2 regions of the Paraburkholderia sp. J7 genome follow, and region 1 is predicted to be linked to the other one. Evidence: predicted binding sites of a transcription regulator. Region 1 holds the regulator's gene; the other holds the start of a gene.
What was found. The regulator FliA, encoded in region 1, starts transcription of late flagellar genes. The targets are predictions, from matches to a motif close to CTAAAGTTTNNNNNNNNNNNGCCGNTA.
Positions count from the first base shown of each region.

Region 2: the regulator FliA is predicted to act here: its motif matches at 3,263-3,289, upstream of U5A58_RS19760 (DUF4088 family protein).

Region 1 is NZ_CAJMYZ010000001.1:591,084-596,609, forward strand. It holds gene flhF (flagellar biosynthesis protein FlhF) at 309-2,414, shown strand; partial or broken gene U5A58_RS02615 (MinD/ParA family protein) at 2,407-3,189, shown strand; gene U5A58_RS02620 (RNA polymerase sigma factor FliA) at 3,546-4,277, shown strand; gene U5A58_RS02625 (DUF1778 domain-containing protein) at 4,514-4,846, shown strand; gene U5A58_RS02630 (GNAT family N-acetyltransferase) at 4,809-5,294, shown strand; gene U5A58_RS02635 (flagellar protein FlgN) at 5,385-5,526, opposite strand, start outside.
Region 2 is NZ_CAJMYZ010000011.1:238,630-244,155, forward strand. It holds gene fdxA (ferredoxin FdxA) at 1-139, shown strand, start outside; tRNA gene U5A58_RS19730 (tRNA-Asn) at 247-322, shown strand; tRNA gene U5A58_RS19735 (tRNA-Asn) at 392-467, shown strand; gene U5A58_RS19740 (CreA family protein) at 634-1,110, shown strand; gene U5A58_RS19745 (AraC family transcriptional regulator) at 1,139-2,053, shown strand; gene U5A58_RS19750 (AzlC family ABC transporter permease) at 2,202-2,921, shown strand; gene U5A58_RS19755 (AzlD domain-containing protein) at 2,918-3,241, shown strand; gene U5A58_RS19760 (DUF4088 family protein) at 3,376-4,137, shown strand; gene U5A58_RS19765 (ATP-dependent helicase) at 4,175-5,526, opposite strand, start outside.

The DNA of each region.
Region 1 (5,526 bases):
GCACCGGATCGAGAAAAAGCCCGCTTTTGCGGGCTTTTTCGTTAGTCGAGCCGCGTGTGGGCGTGGCGCAAAGCCAGCCTGGAGGCCTCCACACGCCACTTCTCCCTCCTGCGCGCCCTCCGCGCCGATTCCGTGAATTACCCGCATTTCTCCGCCCTGATCCATCGATCATGGGTGCCCCACCTTCGAAATAATTCCAACATCGGAAAAGGCTTTGCGAGCGACGCACGGCCGGCAGCAATCCAGCGCCATTCCAGCAACAGACGACCGGCGGCGGCATCGGCCGCTTACCTCTTCAGGGGCTCAGCTTGAACATTCGCAAATTCATCGGTGGCACCAGCCGCGACGCGTTACGGCTCGTACGCGAAGCGTTGGGTGCGGACGCCGTCGTTCTGTCGAACCGCACGCTCGACGACGGCAGCGTTGAAATCGTCGCGCTCGCGGACCGCGATCTCGCGGCGATCGCGCCGGCCGATGCTGCCGCGGCGCAAGCGCTGGTTGGCTTGAGTGGCCAGGGTGGTCAAGGCGGCGCGTTCGCGCAGCCCTCCGCCATGACGCAAATGCCGCGCTCACCGCGCGCTGCGCCCGGCGCACCGGCTGCGCTCGCCGCCCCGATCGGCGCGGCGAACCCTTACGCGAGCGGCATGCCCGACGTGTTCTCATCGGTGTTCGGCGCGAGCCCGGAAGTGGGCGCCGAAAACGGCGGCGCGAATGCCGACGCCGATACGCCGGATGGCGATCACGCCGCCGACACCGCTGTCTCGCTCGGCCAGGCAACGGGCCAGGCACCGGCGGCAGCGTCCGCTGCAGGGGCGTCGCTTTCGCCTTCATCGCGCGCCGCGGCAGGCCAGCAGGCCGCGCAATCGGCGATGCCGCCGACGCTGCATGCCGCGCTGCAGGCAACGCAATCGCAGCAAACGGTGCCGCTCGCGCACTCGCCGCTGCAAATGGCGTTGCAGGCCGCAACCGAGTCGCTTGGCTCGTCCGCCTTTGCGCCATCGTTTGCGTCCATGACCCAGGCCGCGAACGCCAACGCCCCGGCCGCCGCCCGTGAAGCCGCTGCGCGCCTCGAGCAGGCCGCCGCCGCGAGCGCGAGCGATGCGTCGCGCACGATGGCCGAGTCGAACCCCTGGCTCATCGATCACGCTCGCCGTATCGCGAACCAGCAGAACGCTCCGCGCGTGCCGGGCATGACGCCCGCGGCCGCAGCGGCACGCGGTCTTGGCAATGTCGCCGATCCGGTGCTGCCGCCCGACGTGGACGCCAGCACGCCCGACTGGGCGCTCGAGGCCGCGCACGTCGCCGCGCGCCGCGCCGCGCAGCGCCTCGGCCACGGCCCGGAAGCCGCGGGTCCCGCGCCCGGCAGCCGCAACGCGCAGGGCGCCGACGCGGCCCAGACCGTGAGCGAAGCGATCCGCGCGCGCATCGAGCAGGTCGTCAACGAAACCGTGATGAACGAACTCGCCTCCATGCGCGGCATGATGGAAGAGCAGTTCGCGGGCCTCCTGTGGGGCGAACGCCAGCGCCGTAGCCCGGTGCAGGGCGCGCTCACCAAGCAGCTGTTCGCCGCGGGCTTTTCGGCGCAGCTCGTGAAGATGATGATCGACCGCCTGCCCGAAGTCGAAACCGAAGAAGCCGGCATGGAATGGCTCCAGTCGGTGCTCGAATCGAACCTGCCGGTGCTCGAAGACGAAGAGGCGCTCATGGAGCGCGGCGGCGTGTTCGCGCTGATGGGCCCGACCGGCGTGGGCAAGACCACGACCACGGCGAAGCTCGCCGCGCGCTGCGTGATGCGCTTCGGCGCGAGCAAGGTCGCGCTCCTCACCACCGACAGCTACCGTATCGGCGGCCACGAGCAACTGCGCATCTTCGGCAAGATCCTCGGCGTTTCGGTGCACGCGGTGCGCGACGGCGCGGACCTCCAGCTCGCCCTCACCGAACTCAAGAACAAGCACATCGTGCTGATCGACACGATCGGCATGAGCCAGCGCGACCGCGCCGTGGCCGACCAGATCGCCATGCTGTGCGGCGCCGGCCGCCCGGTGCAGCGCTTGCTGCTGCTCTCGGCGACCAACCACGGCGACACGCTCAACGAAGTCGTGCAGGCCTACCAGAGCGGCCCGGAAAACGCGCCGCTCACGGGCTGCATCCTCACCAAGCTCGACGAGGCGACCAATCTCGGCAGCGCGCTCGACACGGTGCTGCGCTACAAGCTGCCGGTGCATTACGTCTCGACGGGCCAGAAGGTTCCCGAGAACCTTTACGTGGCGACGCGCCGCTTCCTGATCCGCAGCGCGTTCTGCATACCGCGAGAGAGCTCGCCGTTCGTGCCGCACGAAGACGATATCCCGGCGCTGCTGTCGGCACTCTCGACGCGTTCGAATTCGCAGGCTCCCGAGGTCAGGTTTGGATAAGTTCGTAATCGATCAGGCTGAAGGGCTGCGGCGGCTCCTCGCGCGCGAAGGCTCGCGCGTGGTCGCGGTGACAGGCGGCGCGGGTTCGCCCGGCCGCACGACCGCCGTGGTCAATCTCGCGGCGGCGCTAACCGCGCAGGGTAAGGACGTGCTCGTGATCGACGAGTGCCTCGGACCCCGCTCGGTCTGCTCGCTGGTGGGCAATGTGCGCGGCGCAGGCAACTTCGCCGCCGTGATGCGCGGCGAGCGCACGCTCGACGAAGCCGTGGGGCGTCACGCGCTCGGCTTCGGCGTGCTGGCCGCCTCGCGCGACAACCGCGCGCAGTACACGTCCGCGCAACTGCAAAAAGTCATTTCGGGCCCCGCGGACATCGTATTGATCGACGCGCAGCTCGATGCCGAAGGCGCGCTCTCGCCGCTCGCCATGCACGCGCATGACGTGCTGATCGTCATGCGCATCGGTGCGCAGTCGATCACGGACGCGTATGCGTGCATGAAGCGGCTGCACTTCGCGCATGCGATCGCACAGTTCCGCGTGCTTGCGAATCATGTGGCGAACGCGAGCGACGCGCACACCGCAATCGAAAACCTCGCCGGGGTAGCGAGCCGCTACCTGAGCGTGTCGCTCGAAAGCGCCGGATGCGTCGCCGCCGATCAGCACATGGCGCAGGCGCTCAAACTCGCACGCTGCATCGTCGATGCGTTTCCCTCGACGAACGCCGCGCGAGACTTCCGGCACGTGGCCGCCGAACTGCCGCACTGGCCCATGCGACCCGCGGTTTCGGCGTGCTCGCCGGCCACGGCGCGCGCCAGCGCCGCATTCGTCCCCACGGACGAAGCACACGAAGCGGCGGGCGACGCACCCGCCGACGACCTGGACGGCGTGCCGCGAGACGGCGTCCAGCTACACGCTACGCATGCAACAAACGCCGCACACAGCGCGCTCGCCGCGAACGCCGATTCGTTCGTAGCCAGCGTGACGGGTGTGCATCCCGCACCCAACGCAACATCTGCGTCCGCACCGGCCCATGTGGGCTGGCGGACCGATACGCCCGCGCAGCGCACGTCGCCGCAGCACGTTTGACGTGCTCACGACGACGCCAATCAGGGACATGAGAAGTGGAGAGCACGATGTATAACGCTCAAGGAAAAATTTCGCAGGCCGACGTGCTTGCGAAGTACGCGCCGCTCGTCAGACGGCTCGGCTTGCAGCTCGTGGCCAAGATGCCGGCGAGCGTGGACCTCGACGACCTGATCCAGGCCGGCATGATCGGCCTGCTCGACGCGGCCAACCGCTACAAGGAAGATCAGGGCGCGCAGTTCGAGACCTACGCGAGCCAGCGCATTCGCGGCGCGATGCTCGACGAGCTGCGCAGCAACGACTGGCTGCCGCGCAGCCTGCGCCGCACCTCGCGCGAAGTGGAAAGCGCGGTGCACCAGGTGGAGCAGCGGCTCGGGCGCTCGGCGAGCGAAACGGAGATCGCCGAGCATCTGAGCATGCCGCTCGACGAATACCAGAGCATGCTGCAGGACCTGCATGGCAGCCAGCTCATCTATTACGAAGACTTCGACCGCTCCGCCGAGGACGAACCGTTCCTCGACCGCTATTGCGTCGATCACTCGGACCCGCTTTCGGCGCTGCTCGACGACAGCCTGCGCGGCGCGCTCGTCGAAGCGATCGAGCGGCTGCCCGAGCGCGAGAAGCTGCTCATGTCGCTCTACTACGAGCGCGGCATGAACCTGCGCGAAATCGGCGCGGTGATGGAGGTGAGCGAGTCGCGCGTGTGCCAGCTGCACAGCCAGGCGGTGGCGCGCTTGCGCACGCGGCTGCGCGAGATGGCGTGGGCCGGCCAGGAGACTTGAGGCGGTAGACGCCGCGCCTTGGCTGGCGTGGGCTGGGTTGCGGTGAAAGAGCCGGGGTGCGGGAGCGCTCCGGCTTTTTTGTTTGGCGGGCGGTTCGAATCACATGGTGCCAATTTGGCACCATGCGTGATATAGTGACTCCACTCCGTCAATGGAGATCGACTCGAACGAGAACCTCGGGCCGCGCATCCGCCAAACGATGTAGGCGTGCGCCAGGCCCGAAAAAAGGATGAACAATGGCTATCAACAACGGTATGGAAAACTCCAGCCGCGGGCGAATCACTGCCCGGTTGAGCGCGGAGAAACAGGAAATCCTGCAGCTTGCTGCAGACCTTTCGGGCAGCACCCTCAACCAGTTTATTGTGCAGGCCGCGCTTAGGGCCGCGGAGCAGGTTATCGAGCAGGAAGAGGTCATTCGTTCCATCCGCCTGACGATGGACGAATCGAAGCGCTTCTTCGCTTTGCTGGACGAGCCGCCGAAGCCCAATGAAGCGCTGCAGCGCGCGATGGCTCGCTTCAGGAAGAACAAGAGTGCAAACGCAGATTCGTCAGCTGAGGGAGAGCGATGACCGCAGCAGCTTCGACTGCGGCGTCGATTCGATGAGCGAATGGATTCGCCACGTAGCGAGTCAGCACCAAAAGAAGAATCTATCTCGCACTTACGTTGCTGCGGTGTCGTCCGCGCCGCGCACGATTGCGGGCTACTACGCCCTTGCGGCGACAGCGGTAGAAACGCAGGGAATGCCGGCCGCACGGCTGCCGAGGAGCGTGTCCGCAGTCCTGCTCGCCCGACTGGCGGTAGACAGGCGGCACCAGGGCCTGGGCCTTGGCGAATATCTGCTGATGCACGCACTGGATGTTGTTCTGACAACGGCGGAGTCGGTGGGCGTGCAGTGTGTTCTCGTCGACGCGCTCGATGAGAACGCAGGAGGGTTCTATCGGAAATACGGATTCGTGCCGTTCACCGATGCGCCGCGCAGACTTTTCCTGCCGGTCGCTACGATCAAGCAAGCATGAAAATCTGAAGGCGATTCGTTGCCTCAAACAAAAAAGCCGAAGCGGCAACGCTTCGGCTTTTGTCTTTGGCGAATCCCTGGTGAGCGCCGCTTACAGCCCGAACGCCGGCAGCCGCCCATCGGGACCGTACAGCATCGCGCCGTTGCCCGTTTCGCCGCGCAGGATCGAGAGCGCGCGGCGGTTATGTTCCATGCGTGTGCGGATCATCATGCCGATCGTGAGGTTCTTGCGG
Region 2 (5,526 bases), on a different contig from region 1:
TGGCGACCAGCAATCGTTCATCGAGCTGAACGCTGACCTCGCCAAGAACTGGCCGAGCATCACCAAGACCAAGGCACCGCTGCCGGAAGCCGACGAATTCAAGGACGTGAAGGACAAGCTCGCGCTTCTCGCACGCTGATTGCACGTTAATCGCACGCTGATCGCGGATTGCCCTTAAAGAGATAGCGACGGGGTATTGACAGGTCTAGCCATACCCCATAGAATCTCGTTCTCTGCTTTTGTTGATCCCCGATAGCTCAGTCGGTAGAGCGCCGGACTGTTAATCCGTAGGTCCCTGGTTCGAGCCCAGGTCGGGGAGCCAAGATTCGCAAAAGCCCGTTAATCACAACGGGCTTTTTTATGACGTAAAGAGTTGTAGCTGTATTGCTGTTCCCCGATAGCTCAGTCGGTAGAGCGCCGGACTGTTAATCCGTAGGTCCCTGGTTCGAGCCCAGGTCGGGGAGCCAAAATATCGAGGGGTTGCGTGTTTGCACGCAACCCCTTTTTCTTTTGCTGCGCGAGTTGCGCATACAGCAAGGCTGCATCGTCAGTGCAGCCGAATGCCTTCGCAGTCTCACCCTGACACTCCCCACCCTCCCCGATAATGTCGATTCGTCATCTTCGGGAATCCGCATGAAATCCGCCCGCCTCACCGCCCTCCTCGCCGGCGCGAGCCTCGTCGCCTCGGCCGCTGCCCACGCCGAACAGATCGGCAGCGTGAACACCAACTTCCGCGTGACCGGTTCCGACAAAGTCGTCGTCGAAGCCTACGACGATCCGCAGGTGCAAGGCGTCACCTGCTATGTCTCCCGTGCACGCACGGGCGGCGTGAAGGGCACGCTCGGCATTGCGGAAGATCCGACCGAGGCGTCGATCGCGTGCCGTCAGGTCGGGCCGATCTCGTTCACAGGCCCGCTCAAGCAGCAAGACGACGTCTTCAACGAGCGCATGTCGTTCCTGTTCAAGACGTTGCACGTCGTGCGCGTGGTCGACGCGAAGCGCAACGCGCTCGTCTATCTGACCTACAGCGACCGGGTGGTGAGCGGCAGCGCCAAGAACAGCGTCACGGCCGTACCGGTGCCGGCGGGCACGACGATTCCTCTGCGCTAAACTGGGGATCTGAGCCGGATCCCTCACCATGACCGATTCCCGTTTTCGAGATTCCGCCCGCTATTGGCGCACGCCGCTTCTGCCCGGCGCGGATCTCGTCACGGCCGAATACAACGAACATACGTTCGCGCCCCACTGGCACGAGGCGTACACGATCCCCGTGATCGAGGGCGGCGCCGAATGCTATCGCTATCGCGGCGCGCAGCACGTCGCCGAAACGGGCAGCGTGCCGGTCATCAATCCCGGCGAGCTGCACACGGGCTCGCGCGCCGCCGAAGAAGGCTGGAGCTATCGGGTGATGTACGTGCCGATCGACTTCCTGCACGATCTCGCCGGCGAAATCGCGGGGCGCGCGCAGCCGCTGCCGTGGTTCGACACGGAGGTGATCCACGATCTCGATCTCGCGCATCGGCTCTCGCGCGCACACCGTCTGCTCGAAGCCGACGCCGACTGGCGGCGCGCCGCAGCCGTTGCGCAATCCAGCACGAGCGCCGGCTTGGCGGCGCTTTCCGCAGATTCCGATGCGCAGCGCTCCGATCTGCTCGCCGTAGAAGGTGCACTGCTCGACGCGCTCTCGACGCTGCTCACGCGCTACGGCCGCACGCGCGAGGCGGCGCTCAGACACGGCCCGAACGATCCGCGTGTGGAAACGATGAAGGCGCTCCTCGCCGCCGATCTCGCCATGCCGTTGCGCGTAGCCGATCTCGCCCACGCAGTCGGCCTCTCGCCGTTTCACGCCACGCGGCTCTTCACGCAAGCAACCGGGCTGCCGCCGCACGCCTGGCGCACGCAGTTGCGCCTGCAACGCGCGCTCGGCCCGTTGCGCGAAGGCGCCTCGGTGGCCGACGTCGCCGCGGCAAGCGGCTTCACCGACCAGAGCCATTTCACACGGCACTTCCGGCGTATGTTCGGCGTGCCGCCGGGGCGCTGGCAGTCGTCCTGAGCGCGCCGGGGCCGCCTCGCGCCGCAAGAACGTACAAGCCACCCGCACGGGCGGCCGTTATGCTGTCCCCTTGTATCAGGAGGACAGTTTGACCACGCATCCCAACCGCTTCACCGAATTCATCGCCGGCGCGCGCGACACGATCCCCATGATGATCGGCGCCGCGCCGTTCGGCGTGATCTTCGGCACGCTCGTCACCTCGGGCCCGCTTTCGCTCTGGCACGGCCAGTTCATGTCGCTCGCCGTGTTCGCCGGCTCTGCGCAGTTCATCGCGCTCGGGCTGATCGCCTCGCACGCGAGCTTCGCCGTCATTCTCGCCACCACGTTCATCGTGAACCTGCGGCACGTGCTCTACAGCGCAACGCTCGCGCCCTATGTCTCGCATCTGCCGCTGCGCTGGCGTCTCGTGCTCGGCGGCCTGCTCACCGACGAGGTCTTCGCCGTCGCGTGGGCGCATTTCCGCCGCCATCCGCCCGGCGACGACGTCTCGCCGTGGCATTTCCTCGGTTCGGGCGTCTCGATGTACCTGAACTGGCAGCTCTGGACCGCGGCCGGCCTGCTGTTCGGCGCGGCGTTCCCGGGCCTGCAGTCGCTCGGCCTCGACTTCGCGATGGTCGCGACCTTCATCGCCATCGTCGTGCCGCAGCTAGTTGCCGTGCGCTACTTCGCCGCTGCCGCGACCGCGGGCGCGCTCGCCTTTTTCTGGCAGGGCTGGCCGTACAAGCTCGGGCTGCTCGGCGCCGTGCTCGCAGGCGTGGTCGTGGGCGTCGTCCTCTCGCGCCCGGGTTCCTCGCGCGGCGTCCGCGCCGCAAGCGACTCCGCCCACAAGCCCACCAACGTCCAACGCACCGCAGGAGCCGGGCAATGAACTACATCGTCCTGATTCTCGGCATGGCCCTCATCACCCTCGTCATTCGCACGGCGGTGTTCGTGCTCGGCGACCGGCTGGTGTTCCCGCCGCTCGTGCGCACCGCGCTCGGCTTCGTGCCCGTCACCGTACTCACGGCCATCATCGTGCCGATGGCGGTCTCGCCGCACGGCCAGGGCGCCGAGCTGACCTGGCGCAACCCGCAACTCGTCGGCGCGCTCGCGGCCATCGTCGTCAGCGCGCTCACGAAGCGGCCGCTCCTCACCATCGCGGTCGGGCTCGGCGTGTTCTTCCTCTGGCAAGGCGTCGTCCTGCGCTAGAGCGCCCCCTCGCCCCTTACGCTCAAGTTTCACCCCGGCGCGCCGTTAAACCCGTCAAGGCCTGCTCTGGCAGGCCACTGCTCGAACGGCGAGAGCACGCGAGAAGCGATAAGGATTACACCGGGGCAACCACAATGGGGCATATCACCCTTAACCTGAAGGATGAAACGCTTGCGTCGCTGCGCAAGGATTTCGACGCGTTCCTGCGCGTCTCGCTCAAACTCGACCCGCAGTTCGCCACGCCGGAATTCGAGGACTACCTGCGTGCGAAGCTGCTCGACAACATGACGCCGCTCACGGAGCACGCTGTCCAGCGTCTCCTGCAAGGCGGCCAGTACGCATGGGCCAAGCGCACGCTCGACAAGGAGTTCCCCGAGGTCGTCTCGATCCTGATGCGACAGGCGGGCGAATTCGGTTTCGGCTTTGCGTCGCGGCCCGAGTGGACACCGGACGAACTCTCGAAGCAGTGCCGCGACTGGGCGGCCGCCATCGTGAGCGAAGCCCAGGGCGAAGAAGCGCTGATCGATCCACTGGCAGCGCAGATCAAGTCAGGCGTGCAGGACATCCAGACGCTCGAAGAGACGATGCAGACGCCCGCGTGGCGGCTCACCGAGTCGCTGCGTCAGCGGGTGTACGAAGCGAAGATTGGCTGCGAGCAGGCTAGCGGCAGCCTGGCGCGCGAGCGCCTGGGTGAACTGCGCGGGCTCTTGAGGCTCGGCGTCACGCATGGCGTGTTCCAGAAGCAGGAAGCGCAACAGATCATGGAATATCTGCGCCTGCTCAAGCCCGAGATTTTCGTCGAAGAGCCCGACGACGTCTTCACGCGCCTCGCCGCGTGGCTGCGCAACTTCTTCATGCCGCCGCAGCGTGGCACCGCGCGCGAACAGGGGCGCTAGACGCGCCTCGCTGAGTACGCCCCGCCAGGCGCGCCCCTTAGTCCCACATCTTCCTGAGCCTCGCGGCGATTTCGACCTTCGCCTGCGCGGCGGCGGCGAGTCCCACCGCGCTCGGCGCGCTCGCCACGGGCGCGGGCGGCCATGCGCGCGATTCGAATAGCGGCAGCATCGGCGCGGCGATAAAGCGCGTGCGCGAGGCCCATACGTGCCGGTCGCCCGACGCCACCTGGTTGTGCACGTAAAAGCGCTGCGGCACGACGATGTGCAGATCCTCTTTCGCGCGCGTCATCGCCACATAGAGCAGCCGCCGCTCCTCCTCCAGCTCCTCGTCGCTGCCCGCGCCGAGATCGGACGGAATGCAGCCGTCCACGCCATTGAGCACGAACACGTTGCGCCACTCCTGCCCTTTCGCCGAATGGATCGTCGAGAGGATCAGATAGTCCTCGTCGAGCAGCGGATCGGCGGATTCGGCGCTCGTGGCGTCCGGCGGATCGAGCGTGAGTTCGGTGAGAAAGCGCTCGCGCGACGCGTAAGTGCTCGCAATGCTCTCCATTTGCAGCAAATCGGCCAGACGCACCTGGGCGTCCTCGTGATTGCGCTCGAGATGCGGCTCGTACCAGCGCCGCACGCGCTCGAATTCGGCGGGCCACGGTGTGGCGCGCATGGAGAGACTGTCGATGAGCGACGCGAACGCCGGCCAGTCTTCGGCCGCGCGCGGCGGCGGCGCGAAAGCCGCGAGCGCCTCGGCGGCGCGATACGCGCCCGTGCACGCGGCCACCTGGTCGAGCAGACGCGCGGCGTTGGCGGGCCCCACGCCCGGCAGCAGTTGCGTCACGCGAAAGCCCGCCACGCGATCGAGCGGATTCTCGGCCCAGCGCAGCACCGCCAGCACGTCCTTCACGTGCGCGGCGTCGAGAAAACGCAGGCCGCCGAACTTCACGAACGGGATATTGCGCCGCGCCAGTTCGATTTCGAGCGTGGCGCTGTGGTGCGCCGCGCGAAACAGCACAGCCTGCTGCTTGAGCCTCATGCCCGCTTCACGCGCCTCGAGAATCTGTTCGACGACGTAGCGCGCCTGGGTCGCCTCGTCGGCCACCGTGACGAGACGCGGGCGCTGCTGCGAGGGGCGATCGGTCCACAGGTTCTTGGTGAAGCGCTCGGCGGCGGCGTCGATCACGGCGTTCGAAGCGGCGAGGATCGGCGCCGTCGAACGGTAGTTGCGCTCGAGCGTCACCTGGCGCGCGGGCGGATCGAACTGCGCCGGAAAGTCGAGAATGTTGCGCACCGTCGCGCCGCGAAACGAATAAATCGCCTGGGCGTCGTCGCCGACCACGGTCAGGCCGCGGCCGTCGGGCTTGAGCGCGAGCAGGATCGAGGCCTGCAGGCGGT